4 regions of the Ureibacillus sp. FSL E2-3493 genome follow, and region 4 is predicted to be linked to each of the others. Evidence: riboswitches for the same ligand, from Rfam matches in the RefSeq annotation. Region 4 holds a riboswitch; each other region holds the start of a gene.
The links. Region 4 has a riboswitch for S-adenosylmethionine ahead of MHH69_RS13525 (methionine ABC transporter ATP-binding protein). Riboswitches for the same ligand answer to the same signal wherever they lie in the genome.

Region 1: linked by a shared signal. The riboswitch ahead of MHH69_RS00985 (O-acetylhomoserine aminocarboxypropyltransferase/cysteine synthase family protein) and the one ahead of MHH69_RS13525 (methionine ABC transporter ATP-binding protein) in region 4 are both predicted to bind S-adenosylmethionine.
Region 2: linked by a shared signal. The riboswitch ahead of metA (homoserine O-acetyltransferase MetA) and the one ahead of MHH69_RS13525 (methionine ABC transporter ATP-binding protein) in region 4 are both predicted to bind S-adenosylmethionine.
Region 3: linked by a shared signal. The riboswitch ahead of MHH69_RS16270 (bifunctional homocysteine S-methyltransferase/methylenetetrahydrofolate reductase) and the one ahead of MHH69_RS13525 (methionine ABC transporter ATP-binding protein) in region 4 are both predicted to bind S-adenosylmethionine.

The regions. Positions count from the first base shown of each region.
Region 1 covers NZ_JBBOPK010000001.1:187,188-193,269, forward strand. Annotated here, with positions in the region: gene nfsA (oxygen-insensitive NADPH nitroreductase) at 26-760, opposite strand; gene MHH69_RS00980 (glycerol-3-phosphate acyltransferase) at 898-1,527, opposite strand; SAM riboswitch class I at 1,670-1,778, shown strand; gene MHH69_RS00985 (O-acetylhomoserine aminocarboxypropyltransferase/cysteine synthase family protein) at 1,891-3,198, shown strand; gene MHH69_RS00990 (hypothetical protein) at 3,422-3,811, shown strand; gene MHH69_RS00995 (methyl-accepting chemotaxis protein) at 3,847-4,257, shown strand; gene MHH69_RS01000 (RNA polymerase sigma factor) at 4,418-4,969, shown strand; gene MHH69_RS01005 (hypothetical protein) at 4,962-5,741, shown strand.
Region 2 covers NZ_JBBOPK010000001.1:1,676,126-1,682,207, reverse strand. Annotated here, with positions in the region: gene MHH69_RS08510 (DEAD/DEAH box helicase) at 1-3,341, shown strand, start outside; gene MHH69_RS08505 (hypothetical protein) at 3,354-4,130, shown strand; SAM riboswitch class I at 4,182-4,292, shown strand; gene metA (homoserine O-acetyltransferase MetA) at 4,402-5,340, shown strand; gene MHH69_RS08495 (sigma-70 family RNA polymerase sigma factor) at 5,492-6,001, shown strand; gene MHH69_RS08490 (DUF4179 domain-containing protein) at 5,998-6,082, shown strand, end outside.
Region 3 covers NZ_JBBOPK010000001.1:3,167,188-3,173,269, reverse strand. Annotated here, with positions in the region: gene MHH69_RS16285 (LysR family transcriptional regulator) at 1-358, shown strand, start outside; gene MHH69_RS16280 (tetratricopeptide repeat protein) at 400-1,272, shown strand; gene hemG (protoporphyrinogen oxidase) at 1,489-2,871, shown strand; SAM riboswitch class I at 2,953-3,053, shown strand; gene MHH69_RS16270 (bifunctional homocysteine S-methyltransferase/methylenetetrahydrofolate reductase) at 3,153-4,997, shown strand; gene metH (methionine synthase) at 4,990-6,082, shown strand, end outside.
Region 4 covers NZ_JBBOPK010000001.1:2,616,088-2,622,169, forward strand. Annotated here, with positions in the region: gene gltB (glutamate synthase large subunit) at 1-133, opposite strand, end outside; gene MHH69_RS13510 (LysR family transcriptional regulator) at 252-1,154, shown strand; gene MHH69_RS13515 (MetQ/NlpA family ABC transporter substrate-binding protein) at 1,196-2,038, opposite strand; gene MHH69_RS13520 (methionine ABC transporter permease) at 2,107-2,775, opposite strand; gene MHH69_RS13525 (methionine ABC transporter ATP-binding protein) at 2,768-3,793, opposite strand; SAM riboswitch class I at 3,959-4,064, opposite strand; gene MHH69_RS13530 (thioredoxin family protein) at 4,126-4,425, opposite strand; gene MHH69_RS13535 (toprim domain-containing protein) at 4,499-4,855, opposite strand; gene gcvH (glycine cleavage system protein GcvH) at 5,002-5,385, opposite strand; gene MHH69_RS13545 (arsenate reductase family protein) at 5,465-5,821, opposite strand; gene MHH69_RS13550 (acyl-CoA dehydrogenase family protein) at 6,043-6,082, opposite strand, start outside.

The sequences.
Region 1 (6,082 bases), 2.4 Mb from region 4:
TAATTTGGTTAATAAAAAGGTTTATTTATTTCCAATTGAAACCTTTTGAAGCTAAAAATTCTTTAATGAACGGTCTTCTTTGTTCAACTAAGAAATCAGCCATTTGTTTTGTCCAATTAGACATTTTTTGATTCGAACTACGGCTTGCATAATAGTTTTCCATCGTTGCATCGTATTCATCTAGTAACGTATCGTATTTTTCCGCGTTATAATCATTTTCATGTAAAATCGCTTCAACTGGAAGACGTGGTTTTGTTTCGTTACGTTTTGTCGGAGTTCCGATCGTCATAGCAAACAATGGGAAAACATAGTCCGGTAAATTTAATAGTTCACTAATTTCTTTTGGATTGTTTCGAGCGCCACCAATATAACAAATGCCATAACCAGCATCTTCAGCAGCAATAACGAAATTTTGGGCAAAAATGCCAACATCCGCCACACCGACTATTACATTTTCCGCACTATCTGCCACAATGTCGACTCCATGTTTTTGTCCAGCAACTTGTAGACGTTTAAAATCGACGCAGAATAAAAATGCAGCGCCTGCTGTTTTAAATTGGAACTCATTATTAGACAGCTCACCAAGCTTTTGTTTCTTTTCTTCATCTGTCACCCAAATGACGCTATATGCTTGTACAAAATGTGAGCTCGCAGCCATTTGTGCAGTTTGAATTAAGTCGATTACCGTTTCTTTCGGTATTTGTTCACCTGTATATTTTCGAACAGATGAATGACTACGTAATAAATCCTTTGCTGACATTTCCTTTTCCTCCCCTTTTAAATATGTATTTCCTCTTATAACATATAGCCCTAAAGAGAAAATACTCTTTAGGGCTATATTAGTATATTTTAACATGATTTACAAAAGGGGAACCTTCACTACTAATGGGAATCTGTTTAGTTTTTCTTAAAGGCGGATGTAATTTTTGGTTCCGACCCGATACGTAATCGCTTTACATTTTCCACATGGAGATACAGAGCAATTAAGAATAGAGTAAGGGCGATTAAAAATGGCCAAATCGTTGGCTCGATTAGTAGCGCAGTTACGCCAAAAAAGATATACAAAACAAATACGCCAATAATTAGGTAATTCGTTAGTAGGGAAGTAACAACAAGGGCAAGAACAGCCATTAAACCGAATTTCCAATCGAGTGCAATGAAAATGCCAATTAGAGATGCTGTTCCTTTTCCGCCTCGAAATTTCATATGAACCGGGAAGTTGTGCCCGAGTATAACGGCAGCTCCGATTAAATAAAGTAAAATTGAAATTTGGCCACTCGAAAAATTGGTAAAATTCGTTAAAATGACTCGAAGTAAAACAACTGCCAATACACCTTTTCCGATATCTATTAAAGCAACAAGAACCCCATACTTCCATCCAAGGGATAACGTTGCGTTTGATGCACCTGCATTACCATGGCCAACTTCTTTTAAGTTAACGCCCGATAAAAGTTTAGCCACATTGGATCCATGTAAACAACCAATGAAATAACCGAATATAAGGACGAGAATGATAGGATATAACAAAAACAAAAGGCTCCTTTCCATAAAGATGTATTTATAGTATACTCTATGATTCTATAAGAAGTTTCGAAAAATTAAAAAAGATTATTGACAAGTAAATCACTATGATTTATAGTGAATTCAACGATGGAACATGAATCAAATACCTTTATCCAGAGAGGCGGAGGGACTAGGCCCTATGATGCCCAGCAACCAGCGTGAATACGCAAAGGTGCTAATTCCTACAGATTTTGATTAGATCTGAAAGATAAGGGGAGGAAAAATTGCAGCTTGCAGCCCTCTTCTTTAGAAGAGGGCTTTTTGTTTTTCCAAAAGGTCCTCCTCATACTAAGATCGCCCATCGATACTATATTAGGAGGAAGAAACATGTCACAACAACGTCCGGAAACCCAATTGCTTCATGGCGGTCAAAAACCAGACCCTGTAACAGGAGCAATTGCAGTACCAATTTACCGAACAACGGCCTATGCTTTTGAAAATACGGAGCATGCACGCCAATTGTTCGCACTAGAACAACCAGGAAACATTTATTCTCGCATCATGAATCCAACTGTAGACGTTTTTGAGCAACGAGTTGCTTTACTAGAAGGGGGAACTGCAGCTGTTGCATTATCATCTGGTGCTGCTGCCATTGCCTTTTCTATTTTAAACATAGCTGGTGCAGGAGATGAAATCGTATCAGCTGGTTCATTATACGGCGGCACGTATAATTTATTCGCAAATACTTTACCGCGTTATGGAATTACAACAACCTTTGTAGATGAAAGGGACCCAGTAAACTTTGAGGCTGCTATTACAGATAAGACAAAGGCAATTTATGCAGAAACAGTTGGGAACCCTAGTTTAAACATTTTAGATATTGAGAGAATAGCGGAAATTGCTCATGCGCATGGTCTTCCGTTAATCATCGATAATACATTCCCATCCCCATACGGATGTAACCCGATTGAGTTTGGCGCGGATGTTGTTGTCCATTCAGCAACGAAATGGATTGGCGGTCATGGAACGACAATCGGAGGCGTTGTTGTTGATGCTGGTAAATTCGATTGGACACAAGGTCGATTCCCAGGATTCACAGAGCCAGATGAGTCTTACCATGGTTTACGTTATGGAATTGACACGGCTACGGCTGCATTTGCCACAAAGCTTCGTGTTCAATTATTACGTGACTTTGGTCCAACATTAAGTGCTGATAGTGCATTTAACTTCCTACAAGGGTTAGAAACGCTTCATTTGCGTTATACAAAGCATGGTGAAAATGCATTAAAAGTTGCGGAATATCTTGAAAGCCACCCATTCGTGGAATACGTAAACTATCCAAGGAAAGAAAATTTCCCATCGCATTCATTAGCGAAAAAATATTTGAAAAACGGCTACGGATCAATGCTTACATTTGGCATTAAAGGTGGACGAGAAGTGGGAAGTAAAGTAATCGATAACGTTCAATTATTTTCCCACGTGGCAAATGTAGGGGATGCAAAATCATTAATTATCCATCCAGCATCAACTACTCATCAACAATTATCACCTGAAGAGTTAAAGGTTGCCGGCGTTTCAGAAGAGCTCATTCGCCTATCAGTCGGCCTAGAAGCTGTTGAAGATATTATTGCAGATTTGGATCAAGCATTATCAAAAGCGGTTGAAGGGGTAACGGAAACAAACGCTGCATTATAAAAGTTGATGATGAAAACGACAATTAGCATTCATTGGTGAAAGTCGTTTTCGCTATTTATGCCATTCATGGGGCTGTTGATTTTTTAAAACCTAGTAATTTTATTTGTTTTATTGACATTATAAAGATTGCTTATTATACTTGGTTTAATAAGAACCGATACACGTTGCCACTTTAGTTTTCTTATACGAGGTTAGTAAATTTTCATTCAAGGAGTGTTGTTAAATGGGAAATATTTATAGTGCTCAAAATGTTGCAGCTTTTTTTATATACGAATTAAATGAAAGAAAACAGTTTGTTAATGCCGATGCATTGCAATATTTATTAGCTGAAGTAGAGTCATTGTGGAATGAGCATTATGGGCATAGTGCATTTTCGGAGGAAAAGGCGAATTTCATTGAAAATCCATATATAATAAAAGAGGTTTATGAGACGTATAAAGAATACGGTCAGCAACATATAGAGTTGCCGGCAAAAGAGTGGTATTTAGAATATGGTCAATTTCAACTTGTATACCGTACAATCGGTTTACCAGCCTTTACAGCTGAAGAAAAGTTGCTTATGAATATCATTATGAATAAGTTTCCTAAAAGCATTTTGAAAAAAGTATCTTAATCTTCCCATTTAACAATAAAGAAGTCAGCACATTTGTGCTGGCTTTTTTATTTAAGGCTGCCAGAGCAGGCGAAGCAGGAAAAGGATTTGCAGTTGTAGCGGATGAAGTAAGGAAATTAGCCGAACAATCAGCAAATGCAACGAATCAAATCGCGGATATTATTAGCCATATTCAAAAGGAAATAAACGAAGCGATAAAAACAATGGCAACGGGTACGGAAGAAGTTACGACAGCTACACACCATATGTCAAATCAATCAAAACTTGTAGCAGCTTCTACAACAATTGTTCAAAACTTAACGAATGAAAATTTAGCCGGTGTCCAAAATATCTCTGCATCAACAGAAGAACAATTGGCGTCCATGCAAGAAATTTCTGCATCTGCAGATGAATTGTCCGTCATGGAGGAAGACTTACAAAAAGTTATACAACAATTTAAATATTAATAAATGGAAAGCCTGTAACGATAAGTTGCAGGTTTTTTTCATGGGGAAACAAATCTTTTATTAATAAAAGAGAAATCCTTTTCATAATCGAAAACTATTCGAAGGTTTCAAGGGTATATATAGTGAATGCATTCAGTAATGAAGAGAAAGGGTGTGAATAATGAAGGAAGCGGAAATTGTTCACCAATTTCAAAATGGTGACGCCAGTGCCTTTCGGAATTTATATGATCTTTATTTTGATTATGCAATCCGGGCGGCCACAATTGTAATGAATAACAATCATTTCTATGCGAAAGATGCTGTACAAGAAACGTTCATACGTGTCTATCAAAATATTCATTTATATGACCCATCTAAACCTTTTAAACCATGGTTTTATAAAATTCTTTTGAATGAGTGCAATCGAATTTTAAAACGAAATTCTAATGTCATTAGCATTGGTGATCGCATCGGCATGTTAGAGCAAGAGGGTCATCTAAAGGAAGAAATGAGTCGTTATGTTGAATATGAAAACTTATATGATGCTATTCAGAAGTTGGATTACCATAACCGGATACCGATCATATTGAAATATTTAAATGGATTTAAAGAACAAGAAATTGCTGAAATTATGGACGAAAATATAAACACGATTAAATCTCGATTATTAAAAGGAAAACAAAAACTTAAACGCTTCCTAAGCTCGGATAAGGAGGGGGATAAAAATGGATGATAAAAAAATGGAACGGGATATATATAAAACATTAAAAGGCCATACAGATGACGTAGTTAATGAAAGGGAAGAGATATGGAACTATATCGAGTCCCAAATAAATTTACAAGAAAACAAATTGATACCTACAACAAAGAAGAAAGAGGAGAAAAAAGTGAAACAGCGAAAAAAATCAACACGACGCTTGTTTGGTTTAGTTGTTGCGGCAGCGATAGTTGTCCTCGTCTTTGGTATGTTCACAACGAATACGGGTCAGGCATTTGTTGAACAAATAAAACAATATTTTGTGCCTGAAAAAGAAGTAATAACGGAAATCGAAGGGGATCAAGAACAAAGTGAAGTCATTCTTCAAGAACGGGTAGATTATATTATTTATATAGATGAAGAAAGGTATCAACTTGTTCAAGAGGGGGGGGTGGATAAAATTGTTCCGAAAGTACCTTTAGAAGATAAATATCCAGAAGTATCTATGACGATTTCTCAAATTGTAGACAAAACGCCTGAGCAACTGGCAAATGAATATGCAGATCAACTTAAAAGCTCCTTTGAAACCGTTAAAGAAATTGAATCAGTCACAGAGCCGGTCAATGGACTTTTAGTTTCTGCTATCGATGGTAATGAATGGGATAGTAAAGTGAATAAACTATATATTATATCAAACGGACGGGAAGGCAGTTTTGTATTTGATTTAAAATACTTTCTTGAAGCTTCTGAAGGACACGGGGCAAGATTTTATCATATGTTGAAAGAGTTCCAAATTGTCGAAGAATAAAATTATGTTATAATAATAAATAGGTATCTCTAATGAAAGAGATACCTATTTATTTATCCTTAGAAATTCCCTATAATTGGAATAATACTTATGAAAAAATTCCGTTTGCATAATGGGGATTTTTTATTGTTTGACCTTCTTAAAAAAACAAATGTCCATCTTGGGGAGAATTTTCTTGAGTTCCTTTTCAATATACGATAAAATTTTCTTATGTTAAATTTTTCGAATTGTTTGTTTTTAACAATTAAAGAAACATTCGTGTGAAGAGTCAATAAAAAACTATCGAATTGCGTATCTAGGGCGATAAGTAGGGTAATTTTAAAGCGAGGGTTAAAATTTTA
Region 2 (6,082 bases), 940 kb from region 4:
AACGAATTTCCAGTTGGGAAGGGTACTTAAAGGTTTTATATAAAAATGCTTCTATTGATGATATTGACGCTACCTTTCATTCCCTTCAATATAGTCAAGACTTTTCGAAAGTAACGATACGATGTAACGGCATTGACGATAAACAATGGAAACAACTAAAAGGCTTAAGTGCATATGTCAAAGGTTATCCTAGAGAAATTGGAGAAGTTATAAAAGTTCACCAACAATCGAGGACGATTGATATTGAATTAAACGCAAAAGTTGCTAAACTTGCCCGCACTAATGACTTTGACTTTACAAGTGAATACATTACATTTAGTAATGCTTCAACGAAATCCCAATTGAACCGACTTTTAAAAGGATTTGAACATTTAAAGGAAGGATTAGCCGCCAATCCAAATCTCGAAAATATTTTATTTGAAGATACTCCGAAAATCGCGGAACGTAAAAAAGATATTTCATTAGAATTCCATAATCCTTTAAATGAATATCAACGAGAAGCCGTTAGTGGAGCAATGTCAGCCGAAGACTTATATGTTATTCAAGGTCCTCCAGGAACAGGGAAGACGACGGTTATTTCAGAAATTTGCTATCAAAACGCAAAGGCTGGTTTAAAAACGTTAATTGCATCTCAGTCGAATCTAGCTGTTGATAATGCCCTTAGTCGATTATTAAACAATAAGGATATCCGTATTTTACGCTATGGCCGTACTGAAAGTATTGAAGAAGACGGTAAAAAATTTATAGAAGAAAATGTTGCTGATTATTGGAAAAAGCAAACTTACGAAGCTATTACGAAGGAAATTGAAGATCACCAACTAAAAGAAAAGCAATTGAAGAATGATATTACCCAATACGAGAAGGAAATTGAATCTTTAAAGCAAAAAGAGAGTCAATTACAAGAGGATATCGCAAAAAAGGAAGCTGCTGAAAAAGAGCTTAAAATTGTAACAGAAGAAATCGGTCAGCTGAAGAAACAAATTATCCCTCTGAAAAAAGAACGAGAAAAGACTGAACAAGCATTGGAAAAGCTTAGCGCTTCCAATGAACGCATTTCAGAAAAGATCAATGAACTAAATCATTCATTAGTTACCATTGGAACAAACGAATCGATTGATGAACAACTGTTTGAAGCGCAAGAAAAATTGAAAAAAAGTAAGCAACTTCTAGAATATATTCAAGTAACCCAACAACTCATGGAAATAGAGTTGCAGCTTGCAAATGTTCAGAAGGAATTGGAAGGTATTGAAAGCAGTTCCGATACGATTAATTCCATTATCGAATCCGTTGAATCGATGAAAAAAATACATGAAATTGAATCTTTCATTGAAGATCAAAACATTCACCGTGGATATGTATTAAATCAACTGTTTCATGACCTGGATAAAATTCATGAACAACTTTTACCTTTTAAATCTTTAAAGGAAATTACAATCCGTTTAGATAAGGCAATTGAATATAGTAAAACATCCCTCGGTATTGAAGGACAGATGAATCCTTTACCAAATAATCATCATTACTCCTTACAAGAAATCGAGGAGTTTTTAACGAAATTGAGCTATGCTTTTGCCCAAAAGAAAATAACGAGAGAAAATGGAGCCCGATCAATCCAAGGCCTCTATTTAAGAAAGCAATATTTAAATCAGTTAGTTCTTCGTTATAGAGCACTTGTAGATGAGTCCCTTCTAGTTTTTAGTAAAATAAAAGAAGAAGTATGTGATCAGCTTAAGCAAAGGGAAGGAGCAGATCAATCTTCTTTAAACCTTTTAAAAGCAAAAGAACAAAACTTATTACAATCTCAAGAGAAGTATAAAGAACAACTAAACACTTTCGAGTCTATCATTCAAGAGGATGACATTATCCCTTCTATCGAGGAAATTCATACGATTTGTGAAGCATTGGAAAATGAAATGCAAATATTATTGGAAAACAAAGAAAAAACATCCATTCTTGAAGAACAGTTATCAAAAAAACAACAGGAATTAGAAAGTGTTCAAAAGGAAATGACAAGTGGCCAAACATTATTAAAACAATTTATTTCCCAGTTAAAAGAACTAAACTCGAAGGGATTACAGCTTGAAAAGAAATATGAACAACTTGAACAATTGACAAAACAACATCCGGAACTTGAACTGGAAAAAACAAAATCCAAAATGGAGTCAATTACGGTAGAAATTGATAAAGTCCATAAGAAAATTGAGATGCTTCCGATTGCTCAAAAAATGCAGCTTCAATGGAAAACATTATTAGAGCAAGCTACGGAACATGACTTAGATGAAATACGAAAACTTTATGTTAAACATGCAAATGTCATTGGTACAACATGTGTTGCTTCTGCCAACAAAGAGTTTATGGACAATTATCCGATTTTCGATGTTGTGATTATCGATGAAGTATCAAAAGCAACTCCGCCAGAATTATTGTTACCGATGTTAAAAGGGAAAAAGGTGATTCTAGTAGGCGATCATCACCAGTTACCACCACTAATTGGGGATGATACATTTGAAGAGACATTAGAAACGGTTTTAAAAGAAAGCGACACCTTTGAGGAAAAACGAGAATTAGAAAAATTACTAGAGGAGTCTTTATTCGAACGTCTATATAAAAACTTGCCTGCAACGAATAAAAAAATGTTAGCCATTCAATACCGGATGCATGAAAATATTATGCAAACAATCGCTCCATTTTATAAAAATGGCAATGATTCATTGAAATGCGGGCTATCTGATTCAGATGTATTACGGGATCATAAATTGGAAGGTCCATCTATAAAACGAACGGATCATTTACTATGGATTGATATTCCGAATAGACATCCGTATTTTGAAGAACGGATGAAGGAAGGTTCAAGTCTATATAATGAAGCTGAATTAGAAGTTGTTCGTACTATGTTGCTTGAACTAAATGAAGCGACTGCAAAAGCTAAATCGGAAGAATTAATAGCCCAAGATGAATTAAAATCTGTAGGGGTAATTAGTTTTTATGCTGAACAAGTAAAGCGGATTAACCGACTCATTGAACATGAGTTGAACATTCCTCATTTACATATTCGTACAGGTTCAGTCGATAAATTCCAAGGTATGGAAATGGACGTCATTTTAGTAAGCATGGTTCGTAACAACGATCATAAACACGGCGATATTGGATTTGCGAAGGACTACCGGCGACTGAACGTAGCCCTTTCCCGAGCTCGTGAGTTACTCGTATTAATCGGTAGTATAGAGATGTTTACGAATCGTCCTAAAAAGGAAGAAACGAGAAGCATGTACCGAAACTTGCATCAAATTGTCCAATCACAAAATGGTTACCGAAATCATAACGAATTACTAATTACAACGTAGTAAGGTGGATTTATGGAATTACTTTCATTACAACAATCATTATCTACTCAACTTTTAAAGAAATCGAATATCTCCATTTTGAAGACGGATACTTGGAGTGTACCTGTTCACAGTGTAAATATTACATATAAACCGATATCCCGTACAAAAATGGATATTTTAATGAAAATGATTCTTCAATCCGTTGCGAACAACGCCTTTGAAAATGCAGAACAGCTAAGTGAAATTCTTCTTGTAGAACAACTCTTCATACAAGATTTGTTATCTAAAATGCAAAAAACTGGATTAATTACGAAGGTGGATTCCCATTATCAACAAACGGAAAAGGGACAAAAACAATTACAAAGCGGTGTTTTTGAAGAAGAACAGGATATAAAAACGATAGAATTGCTTTATAGCCCATCCCACCATTTATTTTTAAATGGAGATATTGAAGAAGTACTAGAATATGAAGATTTTCCAGAGCAACTGTATCGATATCATAAACAAGAAGAGGAATTATCGATACAAAACGAACAGGTGATAAAGGAAATTCAAGCATTTGAACAACCCGATTTAGACGATAATGGGGAAAATTTGTCCGTAACCCCATCGATTGATTCTATCGAAGATATCCAAATTAATGATATTCCCTGTATTGAGTTTATTTTATACGACGAAGAACAGGATCATTTCACCGTACGCGTTTGGAATACATTAATTGATAATTGGGATGAAAAGCTCGAACAGGTAATATTCCAAAAAGAACAATCAACTTGGCGGGAAAATTATTTACAGAAAAATAATTAATGAATATTGCAAATATTAGCTTTACGTGATAGTATTATTTTAATTTCATCAATCTTATCAAGAGAAGCAGAGGGACATGGCCCAATGAAGCTTCAGCAACCTCTAACAACGGGTTAGAAAGGTGCTAATTCCAGCAAGACAATTTGTCTTGGGAGATAAGAGTGCGCGTATATAAAATTGTACCCTCTCATTCTCACGCTGGAATGAGGGGGTTTTTATTTATCTTCTCTTTTTAAGATGAAATGAAAGTTAAGAAATGGGGGAACAAAAAATGCCTATTAATATACCAAAGAGTTTGCCTGCTGGAGAAATATTGCGCAAAGAGAAAATTTTCGTTATGGAAGAAGACCGCGCACAAACACAACAAATTCGACCTTTGAACATTTTAGTTTGTAACTTGATGCCAGAAAAAGAGAAAACGGAGTTACAACTATTACGTTTACTCGGAAATACACCTTTACAAACAAATGTTACTTTTCTCAATACCGCTACATACTTATCTAAAAATGTTTCAAAATCTCATTTAGATACTTTCTACAAAACATTCAACGAGATTAAACATCGTCGTTTTGACGGGATGATTATTACGGGAGCACCCGTCGAACGAATGGAATTTGAAGATGTACACTATTGGAATGAAATAACAGAAATAATGGATTGGGCAAAAATCAATGTAACGTCTTGTATGTATATTTGTTGGGGAGCCCAAGCAGCACTTTATCACCATTTTGGTATCGGAAAATTCGAACTTCCTAAAAAATGTTCAGGAATTTATTCCCATGTCATTACCGATTTAACAGTAGATTTAGTGCGAGGGTTTAGTGACGAATATGTAGCGCCCCATTCCCGACACACTTCCGTATCCATCGAGGATGTACGCAACTGTCCTGAACTTCGGTTATTAAGCTTTTCGGAGGAAGCAGGTCCATTTATTATCCAATCTAAGGATACAAAACACATCATGATTACTGGCCACTTAGAATATGATGCTACTACTTTAGCAGATGAATATAAGCGAGATGTGGAGAAAGGTGAACCGGTAGAATTACCGGTCAATTACTTCCCAAATAACGATCCAAATAAAACACCAAAAAATACTTGGCGTGCCCATTCCCATTTACTTTTCTATAACTGGTTAAACTATTACGTTTACCAAGAAACTCCATATGATTGGCATTTTGTTGATGATATGATTGAATTTCACATTTAATAAGATAATGAAAACGGATGTTATGAAACCGATAAAAGGTTTACATCCGTTTTTTTATTTTGACTTAAAATTCAACAATTGAAAAATTTTCAATCATTTTAGTGAACGATTTCTCGTTTCAAAATGTCTAATAAGTATAGGGGGGAAATGAATGGAACAAATCGAATTGGCGAAAAAAGCAATCGCTGGAGATGAAACGGCCTTACTTCAAATTTTAAAACAAGAAGAAAGCACCCATTACCGAATCGCTTTTAGTTATTTAAAAAATGAACATGACTCCCTTGAAGCCATCCAAGAATTTACATTTTGCTGTTTTCGTAAAATACATACAGTAAAGCAAGCAGAATTTCTAAACACATGGCTCATTCGAGTGTTATTAAATGTATGTTCAGATATTCAAAAGAAAAAAAGGCGCTATGAATTAAGAAACGATGTAGCGGAAGGGACTTTCCAAAATGATGATAATCATCTTGAACTTTCTGAAGCTATTTCAAAACTAACTCCAAAACAGCAACAACTCATTTATTTAAAATATTATTGTGATTTAAAAAATAAAGAGATTGCAAAGGAAATGCACATTTCTGAAGGAACTGTAAAATCGAGGCTACATACTGCATTAAAAAAACTACGATTTTTATTTAGTGAGGGGGGACAGTCATGAACGAAAAGGATTTCGACAAGTTAAAGGAAGAGTTAACGAATATTGTAGTACCTACAGAAAAATTAGCTTCTATGCGACATA
Region 3 (6,082 bases), 550 kb from region 4:
TGCAAATCGAGAGTCCATTAAACTTGAAGAAATTAAAGATGAACCCTTTATTTCGATTAAACGGGGAAATGCTTTACGTCTAATTGTTGATAAGTTGTTTAAAGAAGCAGGGATTACAACAAACATTACCTTTGCAGCTGAGGAGATGCATACCGTTGCCGGGTTCGTTGGTGCTGGTTTAGGTGTTTCGTTAATTCCGAATGTGAAAGGATTAAATGACTATAATGTTTGCAAAATCCGTGTTAGTGAGCCGATATGTGAAAGGAAAATTGGTGTTTCATGGGCAGCTAATCGGTATTTGTCTCCTGCCGCAAATCAATTTAAAAATTACTTAGTCGAATATTTTAAAGAAAAGTAATGGGTATCCTATATTAAATCTATTTAAAGGTGTAGATCATAGTGGTTCATAATCGTGCAACGTTTGAGAAATTATTGAAAAATTATCCCGATTTATTTCACACAGATGAAATAGAAGATGCATTAAATTTATACGACCTTGCTTTAGGTGGGAATGTTCATGCAATGTTGGAGATTTCTAATATCTATCGTCATATAGAACAATTTAGTAGTTCAATCCATTGGTTAAATGAAGCAGCCAATTTAGGGGACTTACAAGCGATGTATGAGCTGGGAAATTGTTATTTTGAAGGATTAGGGGTGGAAGAAAATGTTCAGAAGGCATTCGAATATTATAAAAAAGCAGCTGAAGAAGGACACGCTCATGCTGCGAATAATTTGGCTGATATGTATTTAAACGGTGAAGGGGTTTCCGTGAACGAAAAAGAAGCTTTACACTGGTTTAAATTTGCAGCATCAAATCATGTAGTGGAAGCAATGTATACGCTTGGCATTATGTATGAGCAAGGGATTGGTGTAAAGATAGATGAGGAAAGTGCCTTTCAATTTTACTTAAAATCTGCTGATGGCGGTTATGAGGAAGCTCAATATCGCGTAGGGACAATATTTTTAGACGGATTACTTGGACAAGAAAAGGATGTGCTGCAAGCTTTACACTGGTTTGAACAAGCTGCCAAATCCCACCATATCGATTCGATTTATAATCTCGGCTTTTTATATGAAAATGGAATGGGAGTACCGAGGAATGGTAAAAAGGCACTTTATTATTATAAAAGAGCAGCGCTGCTTGGAGATTACCAAGCGAAATTAAATATCGCAAGTATTTATGAATTAGGTTTAGATGTTCCGAAGGATAAAAAAGAAGCGAGTAAATGGCGTAAAGCGGCAATGCATCAAATGGATATTTCGGAGTAAATAGAATAATGGAAAGAGATTTCTTTTTTGACCGGTCTTTATCAGCTAGCTATTCATCGAATGGGTTAAGGCAGTTCATATTGAAAGAAATCTCTTTTTTTATTGCAGACAATTTGTTCGTCTACCTTTGTTGTGCTAAATTTGTAGAGGAACTAAAACGTATGTAAAGATAAAGTTACTAATATAAATATTTTGAACGGTTAGGGAGTTGGCATGATGAAAACAGTTGTTGTAGTTGGAGGAGGAATAACAGGGTTATGTACGATGCACTATTTAATCCGCCAAGGGAAAGAAGAAGAGCGAGTACGTTACATTCTAGCTGAGAAAAACCCCTATTTAGGTGGCAAAATGCATAGTGTTGAGGAAAAAGGATTCATTATGGAAACAGGGGCAGATTCCATTGTTGCGCGGCATCCTAGTGTGCTTGAACTCATTTCCGATTTAGACTTTGAATCAGAGCTAGTATATAACGAAACGGGAATATCTTATATTCATACAAATAATGAATTACATGCTATACCGGCAGGATCTACCTTTGGAATTCCGATGAGTATCGAATCGTTACAGGCAAGTACGTTAATTTCTGAAGAAGGAAAAAAACGGGTTTTGGAAGATAGCGATATCCCAAATACAAGTTTCACGAAAGAAAGCTCCATTGGGGAGTTTTTAGAATACTTTTTAGGGAAAGAAATTGTCGAGAAGCAAATTGCTCCTGTACTTGCTGGAGTCTACTCGGGAGATTTATATCAATTATCCCTTGCTTCCACATTGCCCTACTTAGTGGATTATAAAAATGAGTACGGCAGTATTATGAAAGGGTTTGAAGCCCATAAAGAACAATTTGAAAAAGCGGCGAATAAAAAATTTATTTCCTTTAAAAATGGATTGTCCGCTCTCATCAATCGGTTAGAGGAAATGCTTCCACAAGTGGAATTTTATAAAAATACTGAAACGACAAGTGTATTGAAAAACGATAACGGATATGAAGTGGCATTTTCAAATGGTGAGATAATTCAAGCGGATGTCGTTGTATTAGCCGTACCGAATACAGTTGTAAAAAATGTGTTAAATGATCAAGAACTTGATGGACAACTAGAGAAGTTTACAAATGGTTCAGCTATTACAATGTATTTAGGATTTGATATTCCAGATTCAGTTCTCCCTGCAGATGGCACTGGATTTATCGTATCCCATAATAGTGATTTAGTTTGTAATGCTTCTACTTGGACGAGCCGTAAATGGAAGCATACATCGAAAAACGGTAATTTGCTTGTTCGACTTTTCTATAAAAATAATAATCCGAGATATGAAGAGTTAGCTTCTATGTCAGAAGAAGAGCTAACAAAAGTTGCATTAGAAGATGTCAGACTAAGCTTAAATATTGAAGAGCAACCAGTTGTGGTGAATATTAAAAAGTGGATTAATCAAATGCCGAAATATGATATTGCCCATAATGAAGCTTTGCAAGTTGTTGTAAATGAATTAAATCGAAAGTATCCAAATCTCTTTATTGCGGGATGCTCCTATTTTGGTGTAGGAATTGGTGCGTGTATTGAAAATGGTAAAAATACAGCACAAAAAGTGTTAGAAGTTTTATAATCATTGAATGGTTAAAAACGTATTGACGAAAACCTTTTTTCAAGATATTATACAATCTAATATTAAAAATTTTTAAATAATTTCTTATCAAGAGAAGCAGAGGGACTGGCCCAATGAAGCTTCAGCAACCAACTTTCAAGTAAGGTGCTAAATCCAGCAGGCGAAAAGCCGGAAGATAAGGAGGAAAATCATTGGATTATTAGCCTTCTTTTCATAAAGAAGGCTTTTTATTTTACGTAAATAAACTGAAATTTTAGAAAAATGAGAAGGGGATGGCGAAGATGAGGCTTCTTGATGCATTGAAGTCAAAGGTGTTAACAGCTGATGGAGCGATGGGGACACTTTTATATTCCTATGGTCTTGATAATTGTCATGAAGAAATGAATATTATTAGACCGGATGTGATTGAAAAAATTCATGGTGAATATATTGCAGCAGGTGCGGATGTTATTCAAACAAATACATATGGTGCCAATGCCATTAAACTAGCACGGTACGGACTAGAATCGAAAGTGGTAGAAATCAATGAGGCTGCCATTGCCCTAGCAAAAAAGGCAGCCAATGGCGGACAATTTGTCATCGGTTCAATCGGAGGGATTCGCGGTGTAAGAAAAAGCGATACAACCCTTGAAGAAATTTTAACGGCAATTCGTGAACAAGCGACTGTATTAATTGATGGTCAAATTGATGGTTTATTACTAGAGACATATTATGACTTCAAGGAACTTTCGGAAACAATCAAAATGCTTCGTTCCATTACCAATATGCCAATTATTGCGCAAGTTTCAATGCATGATCCTGGCGTTTTACAAAATGGTTTGAAATTAAATGTAGCCTTACAACAATTAGAAAAGATAGGAGCTGATATCGTCGGGGTGAATTGTCGATTAGGCCCTCATCACACGATTCAAGCCTTTGAAGGTGTAGAACTTCCAGAGAGGGCACTTTTATCCGCCTATCCCAATGCTTCATTGCTAGCTATCGAAGAAGGGAAAGTAATATACGAATCGGAAGCGGATTATTTTGCTCGAGCAGCAGTGCAACTACGCAACCAAGGTGTCCGTTTAATTGGCGGTTGTTGTGGTACGACACCAAAACATATTGAAGCGGCGAAAAAGTTGCTAGTAAACTTAAACCCGATCATTACAAAAGAAGCAAAGCCGATTCAAGAAATCGTCATTCAAGAGGCGGAACCAAGAAATGCAGAACCGTTACATGAAAAGGTAAAGCGTGAACGGTCGATCATTGTTGAACTTGATACACCGAGACATTTGGAAATCAATACTTTTGTGGAAGGGGCCAAGGCGCTCTATAACGAAGGGGCGGATATCATTATGATGGCCGATAATTCTTTAGCATCTCCTCGTGTTAGTAATATCGCAATGGGCTCTATATTAAAATTGCAACATAATATCCGAGTTATGCCACACATTACTTGTCGTGACCGTAACTTAATTGGATTACAATCCCACTTAATGGGACTAAATGCTGTTGGCCTACACGATGTTTTAGCGGTGACAGGGGATCCAACAAAGGTTGGGGATTTCCCTGGTGCTACTAGCGTCTATGATGTTTCATCCATGGAGTTAATCTCTCTAATAAAACAATTAAATGAAGGTATCTCCTTCTCTGGTAAAGTGTTGCGTAAAAAAGCGAATTTTTCCGTCGCAGCCGCCTTTAACCCAAATGTCCGGGTATTGGATAGAGCAGTTAGTAGGCTTGAGAAAAAAATTGAACACGGAGCAGATTATTTTATTTCTCAACCTGTCTATTCAAAGGAAAAAATTGAGGAAATTTACGAAGCAACGAAACATTTGGATACTCCTATTTATATTGGAATTATGCCATTAACAAGTTTTAGAAGCGCAGAATTTTTACACCATGAAGTGCCAGGAATTAAATTATCAGATGAAGTGTTAGAAAGAATGGAAGCTTGTGAAGGTGATAAAGTTCTAGAAGCTAAAGAAGGGGTAGCAATTGCTAGGGAATTACTTGATACAGCGGTTAGTCGTTTTAATGGAATTTATTTAATCACGCCATTTTTACGCTACGATTTAACAATTCAATTAATGCAATATATCAAACAACTTGATGAGCAAAACAAAGGAGTAAAAGTAAATGCTTAACCATCTGATTGAGGAACAATTGCAAAAACGAATATTAATTATCGATGGTGCAATGGGAACGATGTTACAACGAGAAAACTTATCAGCTGAAGACTTTGGTGGAGAAGTTTTAGAAGGTTGTAATGAAAATTTAGTTCTAACAAGGCCTGACGTCGTAAAAAATATTCACCTAGGTTATTTAAAAGCAGGTGCAGATATTATTTGTACAAATACATTTGGGGGAACGCCGCTTGTTTTAAACGAATACGGACTTGGTGAAAAGGCAGAAGAAATTAATAAACGAGCAGTTGAATTAGCGCTAGAAGCAGTTGAAGCATATTCTACTCCCGAATGGCCACGTTTTGTTGCGGGTGCGATTGGGCCGACTACGAAAACCCTTTCGGTAACAGGCGGCATTACTTTTGATGAGCTTTCGGAAAACTTTTATGTGCAAGCGAAAGCATTAATTGAAGCTGGGTGCCATTTACTTTTACTTGAAACAAGTCAAGATATGTTAAATGTAAAAGCTGCTTCTTTAGGAATCAATCAGGCATTTCGAGAAACGGAGAAAGAACTCCCGATTATGATATCAGCTACGATTGAGCCAATGGGTACAACATTAGCTGGTCAAACAATTGAAGCCTTTTATATTTCCATTGAACATATTAAACCTCTTTCAATCGGTTTAAACTGTGCGACAGGTCCGGAGTTTATGACAGATCATATTCGTTCATTAGCAGATTTATCAACAAGTTATATTAGTTGCTACCCTAATGCTGGGTTGCCTGATGAGGAAGGTCATTATCATGAGACACCTGAATCGTTATCGATAAAACTTCGAGGCTTTGCAGAAAAGGGATGGCTTAATTTAGTTGGTGGTTGTTGTGGTACTACTCCTGACCATATTCAAGCGATTCGCACAGCGGTTGAAGGATATGAGCCACGTCCATTACCTAAAAAAACGCATGGTCATGTTGTATCAGGTATTGAACCACTCCAATATGACGATTCTATGCGCCCGCTGTTTATCGGGGAGAGAACGAATGTCATCGGTTCTCGTAAATTTAAACGATTAATTATTGAAGGGAAATTTGAGGAAGCTGCTG
Region 4 (6,082 bases):
TTTCTAATCCATTTTTTACAATTTCATGTGAAGCGTGTCCCTTAATATTTGCATAAAAACCGATACCACAAGCGTCATGTTCAAAAGTCGGTGAATAAAGACCTTGTGCCTTCGGATACTGATGAAAAGCCATGTAAATCCCCCCAAATCTCATAAATACCTTATTTACATTTTAAGGTTTATAAAATAATATAAACAATATATAGTTTGGATTGAATTAATCTAATTTTTAGATAAATGGGGTGAAAACGTTGGAATTACGCCAATTGCGATACTTTGTAGAAGTGGCAGAAAGGGAACATATTTCTGAAGCAGCCGAACATTTACATGTCGCCCAATCAGCAGTCAGCAGACAAATTGCAAACTTAGAAGACGAGCTAGGTACAGCACTTTTTGAGCGAGTAGGTCGAAATGTGAAGCTGACACCAATTGGTAAAATCTTTTTAGACCATACAGTTACCGCACTGAAGGCAATTGATTTTGCAGTCAAACAAGTGGAAGAATATTTAGACCCCGCAAAAGGAACCATTAAAATTGGCTTCCCTACTAGTCTTGCAAGCTATGTATTACCAACCGTTATTTCTGCTTTTAAAAAAGAATATCCAAATGTTATGTTCCATTTACGCCAAGGATCATATCGCTATTTAATTGATGCCGTAAAAAATCGAGAGCTTAATTTGGCTTTTTTAGGCCCTGTACCACAGGCAGACGAAAGCATCAATACAACGATCTTATTTAGTGAGAAAATCCATGCTTTACTTCCTGCTAGCCACCCGTTAGCTAAACGAAACAAAATTCATTTATCCGACCTACGCCATGATAATTTTGTATTATTTCCGGAAGGGTATATTTTACACAAAGTCGCCATTGATGCTTGTAAATCGGCAGGCTTTATCCCAAACGTTACTTCTAAAGGGGAAGATATGGATGCATTAAAAGGATTAGTTGCTGCCGATATCGGTGTATCACTCCTACCCGAAAGCTCTTTGTACGACTCGACACCACGTTTAACCGTTAAGATGGAAGTGGAAAGCCCTATTTTAACAAGAACTGTCGGTGTCATCTATCCGACTAATCGAGAACTCGGACCGTCGGAACAAGTATTTTTAAAATTTATTAACACATTTTTCTCAAGATTAAATCGTTTTATATAATGTAAAAAAACCTTCGGATCAATCCGAAGGTTTTGTAATAATTATTCATTTACAGGTACGACTGCGCCGCCCCACTCATCAAGAATGAATTGTTGGATTTCGTCAGAATGAAGTACTTCAACTAAACGTTTAATCGCTTCATTATCTTTGTCTTCAGAACGTACAGCAATCACATTTACATATGGAGATTCAGAATCTTCAATTGCGATAGAATCTTTAATTGGGTTAATACCCGCATCGATTGCGAAGTTCGAGTTAATTACAACCGCATCGCCTTCGCCTTCTTCATAATACGTAACTAACATTTCTGGAGCAGAGCTATTATCAATCTTAAAATTTTTAGGATTTTCAACGATATCATCAACAGTTGCTACTGCTTTGTCGACATTTTCATCTAGTTTAATTAAACCTTTTGCTTCTAAAAGAGTTAAAATACGACCTTGGTCACCAACAGAATTAGAAATAATAATCGTTGCACCTTCCGGTAGCTCATCTAATGATTTATATTTTTGAGAATAAATACCGATTGGTTCGATATGAATGCCACCAGCGTTTACAAAATCATAACCTTTATCTTTAATTTCAGTTTCTAAATAAGGAATGTGTTGGAAGTAATTTGCATCAAGATCACCAGACTCTAAATCTTGGTTCGGCATTACATAATCTTGGTAAGGTTTAATATCTAATTCAATACCTTCTTCAGCTAGAATTGGTTTTGCTTGTTCTAAAATGATGTCATGTAAACCGTTTGAAGCACCGATTGTAATTGTTTTTGATTCTTCTTTTCCACCTTCACCAGTTGTCTTTTCATCTTCAGCGCTACCACAAGCTGCTAAAGCAAGTACGACTACTGATATCAATAAAAATGATAAAAATTTCTTCATTTTCTTGTTCCCCTTTTCTTAATATCTTATATATGTGAACGGTCTTACCGTAAGCACTGGAGTGATCTTTATCGTTTATCGGTCTTTGTTGTTATAAAGTCCCCAATAAATTGAATAATAAACACAATAATTAAAATAATAATGGTTGCCATTAGTGTTACATCATCACGACTACGTTGGAAACCATCGATGAAGGCTAAGTTTCCTAACCCTCCAGCACCGATAATTCCTGCCATCGCAGTGTATCCTACTAGCGTTACTGCCGTTACTGTAATACCTGAAAGTAAAGCTGGCATCGATTCTGGAATTAATACTTTCCAAATAATTGTAGAAGTTTTCGCTCCCATTGAACGGGCTGCTTCTATAACTCCTTTATCAATCTCACGTAATGCGATTAATACCATCCGCGCATAGAAAGGTGCTGCCCCAATGATCAATGCCGGCAAAGCTGCTTCTACCCCGCGAATTGTTCCTAGTAAAAACTTCGTAAATGGAATTAATAAAATAATCAATACGATAAATGGAATCGAACGGAAAATATTTACTAATGATCCGGTAATAAAGTTTGCAATTTTATTTGCCCAAATTTGATGTGGACTCGTTAAAAACAATACAATACCAACTATTAAACCAATAACAAAGGTTGCTGCCGTTGAGATGATTGTCATATAAAGGGTGTCATATGTAGCTTGCCACATATCTTCCCATCGAACATTCGGAAATAATTCACTAAGCATGTTCAATCACCTCCGTTTGAATTTCTATTGAATTGAGTAAATCTAATGCTTTTTGAACGTTGCTATCTTCACCAACAATTTGAACAATTAATGTTCCATATGGTCCACTTGCCGTTTGTGAAATGTTACCGTGAACAATATTCACTTCTACATCGAACTGTTTAATTAATTGGGAAATGATTGGCTGTTCCGTCTTATTTCCTATAAACGTTAGTTTCACAATTTTACCCGTTGGATAATTAGCTAAAATTTGTTCAATGGAATTTTTTGAATCCTTTGTCCCAGACACTTGCATAACAAAGTTTTTCGTAATATCTGCTTGAGGTTGTTGGAACACTTGAAGAACATCGCCTTGTTCCACAACTTGTCCCGCTTCCATCACGGCCACACGGTGACAAATTTTACGAATGACGTGCATTTCATGGGTAATCAAAACAATTGTAAGACCTAGACGCTTATTAATATCTAATAACAATTCTAAAATGGAATCTGTCGTCTCTGGATCCAACGCGCTCGTTGCTTCATCGCAAAGTAACACTTCTGGATTATTAGCTAACGCCCTTGCAATTCCTACCCGCTGCTTTTGCCCCCCTGATAATTGGGAAGGATATGCTTTGTCTCGACCAGATAATCCTACTAAATCGATCAACTCTTTAACCCGTTTTGTACGTTCCGCCGCTGGAACACCGGCAATTTCCAATGGGAAAGCGATATTTTCCGCAACTGTGCGGGACCATAGTAAATTAAAATGTTGGAAAATCATACTAATTTTTTGTCTTGCTTGACGAAGTTTACTACCTGAAATAGAAGAAATCGGCTGACCGTTTACAACAACCGATCCAGCAGTTGGTTTTTCTAATCCATTTAACAAACGAATCATTGTACTTTTTCCTGCGCCGCTGTATCCAATGATGCCGAATATTTCACCTTTTTGAATGGTTAAATTAACATTTTTTACAGCTGCTATTTCACCATTTTTTGTTTTATATATTTTCGATATATCCTTTAGCTCAATCATATATGTACTCCTTTATATTACGCCTCAATAATTTATGTTGAGGAAGAAATGTATGTAAAATACACAACTTTTTTATCCTTTTCTTTTTAATCCCAAAATAAAAACCCTTTCTACAAAGACAAGTAGAAAGGGCACGCAATAAAACTTCTATTTACGATAACCGTTCTCTTATCTTTCAAAGTATCCACTTCGCGTGACTTGGCACCTTTTCACATAATGTGATGGTTGCCGGGTTTCATAGGGCACTTCCCTCCACCGCTCTTTATAAGAGTTACGATATTTAATTTTAAGATTATGGATGTAACTTTATCACGTTCATTTTAAGTAGTCAACTACTTTTTTAACTTTTCGTATAAATAGGGTACAGATTGAAAGGCATACACTTTTTCAACCTGATTATCCCTACTAATCAACAAACAAGGAACACTTTCTATTTGATAATCAAATGCTAGTTGTTCTAGAAAATTAATGTTAGCTTTACCTAAAGGTAGTTCAGGCAATAGTGTTTCTATTACGTCCAACATTTTGGAGGCGACTGCACACGTTCCGCACATAGGGGTATACAAATAAAAAGCCGTTAACGAATTTTGCTCCTTTTGCTGCTCCCAAGTTTCAATCGTCCATTCTTCCATCTTTCATCATCCTACTCAATTTTATATCAATAAGCTGCATTTTTTCTAAAAGAACCGGTTATCCCATAAGTAATTATACTTCTGTGGATGAAGATAAATATTGTTTATGCACTGAAAACTTTGCCTCATTTAATAAATGGGCCAACACTTTTTTAGGAGCATTGGCAACTTCTATATACGTTCTAGGAATGAAAAGGTGGATTGCTTCCGAATAAATTCTTTTCGTCAACTTTCTCAACTTTTCTCCCGAATTATCCGCATCAAATAAAGTGTAGAGCTTACATTCTTCAAAGGGCTCTAAAAGATCCAGTAAAGCATCTTCACTAATCGTCCCATTTGTACAAATAATTTTAACATCCTCAGCAAAAATTGGTGCAATGTTCAACTTATCCGATCGGCCTTCAACAATTATACACTTTTCAACAGTCATTTGCTTCACCCCACGCTTTGTAGTTATACAGCTAAAAAATGTCTGCAAATATGCATAAAAAATTAGAAAAAGAAGATGGTTACTTATTATATTTTATTGTAAAAAAAACGCCAGTGGTTTTCTGGCGTTTTTACTATATCATATTCTTATTCTGCATCAATTAATTCATTATATTGCTCAGGAGTTAATAAAGCATCAACTTGCGAAAGATCTGTTGGTTCAACAACAATCATCCACGCTTTTTCGTATGGTGATTCATTAACATATTCTGGACTATCTTCAAGCTCAGAGTTAATTTCAACAACTTTCCCTGAAATAGGTGCATATAGTTCTGAAACAGTTTTAACAGATTCTACACTACCAAATGGCTCGTTTAATTGAATTTCGTCGCCTACTTGTGGAAGTTCTACGAAAACAATATCGCCTAGTTCCGATTGGGCAAAGTGGGTAATTCCTACACGTACTTTTCCATCTTCTACTTTAATCCATTCGTGTTCTTTTGAATAACGTAAATCTTTCGGTGTGCTCACTAAAAACCCCTCCAAATATGTAATTCATTCAAGTTTAGTTTGACATATTTCTATAGCAAATACAAGCTAGTTCAGATGATTATTTCCAAGATTCTGCAAACTCAGCTTCTTTAAAACCTAACGTTACTTTTTCACCGTCAGTTACGATTGGGCGTTTAATTAACATCCCGTCAGAAGCAAGTAATTCTAGTTGTTCATCTTCAGACATTGAACTTAATTTGTCCTTTAACCCTAACTCTTTATACTTCATGCCAGATGTATTAAAAAATTTCTTTAACGGAAGGTTACTTGCTTTCCAATACGACTTTAACTCTTCTTTTGTAGGGGTTTGTTCTACAATATGAATTAGCTCGTAGGAAATACCGTTTTCATCTAGCCATTTTTGAGCTTTTTTGCAAGTTGTGCAGCGTGGATATTGAATCAATTTTAGTGTCATTTCACTACTCCTTCATAAGTTATAAAATTTAAATAAAGTATACCAGAGATTGATTGTACTGAAAAAGATAAAGTGAAACTTCAATCAGTAGATTATTATTTTGGATCTCGCTAGGAGACTTCGCTGTCTTTCATTTAATAAAAACAGCCTAAATGCAAAATACCATTCCTAACAAATAAATAGAAAAAGGTATCCAAAGAGGATACCTTGTTTATTTCGTCTTATACAATATATTTTTCAGCTTCGATTAGTTTTTTAGAT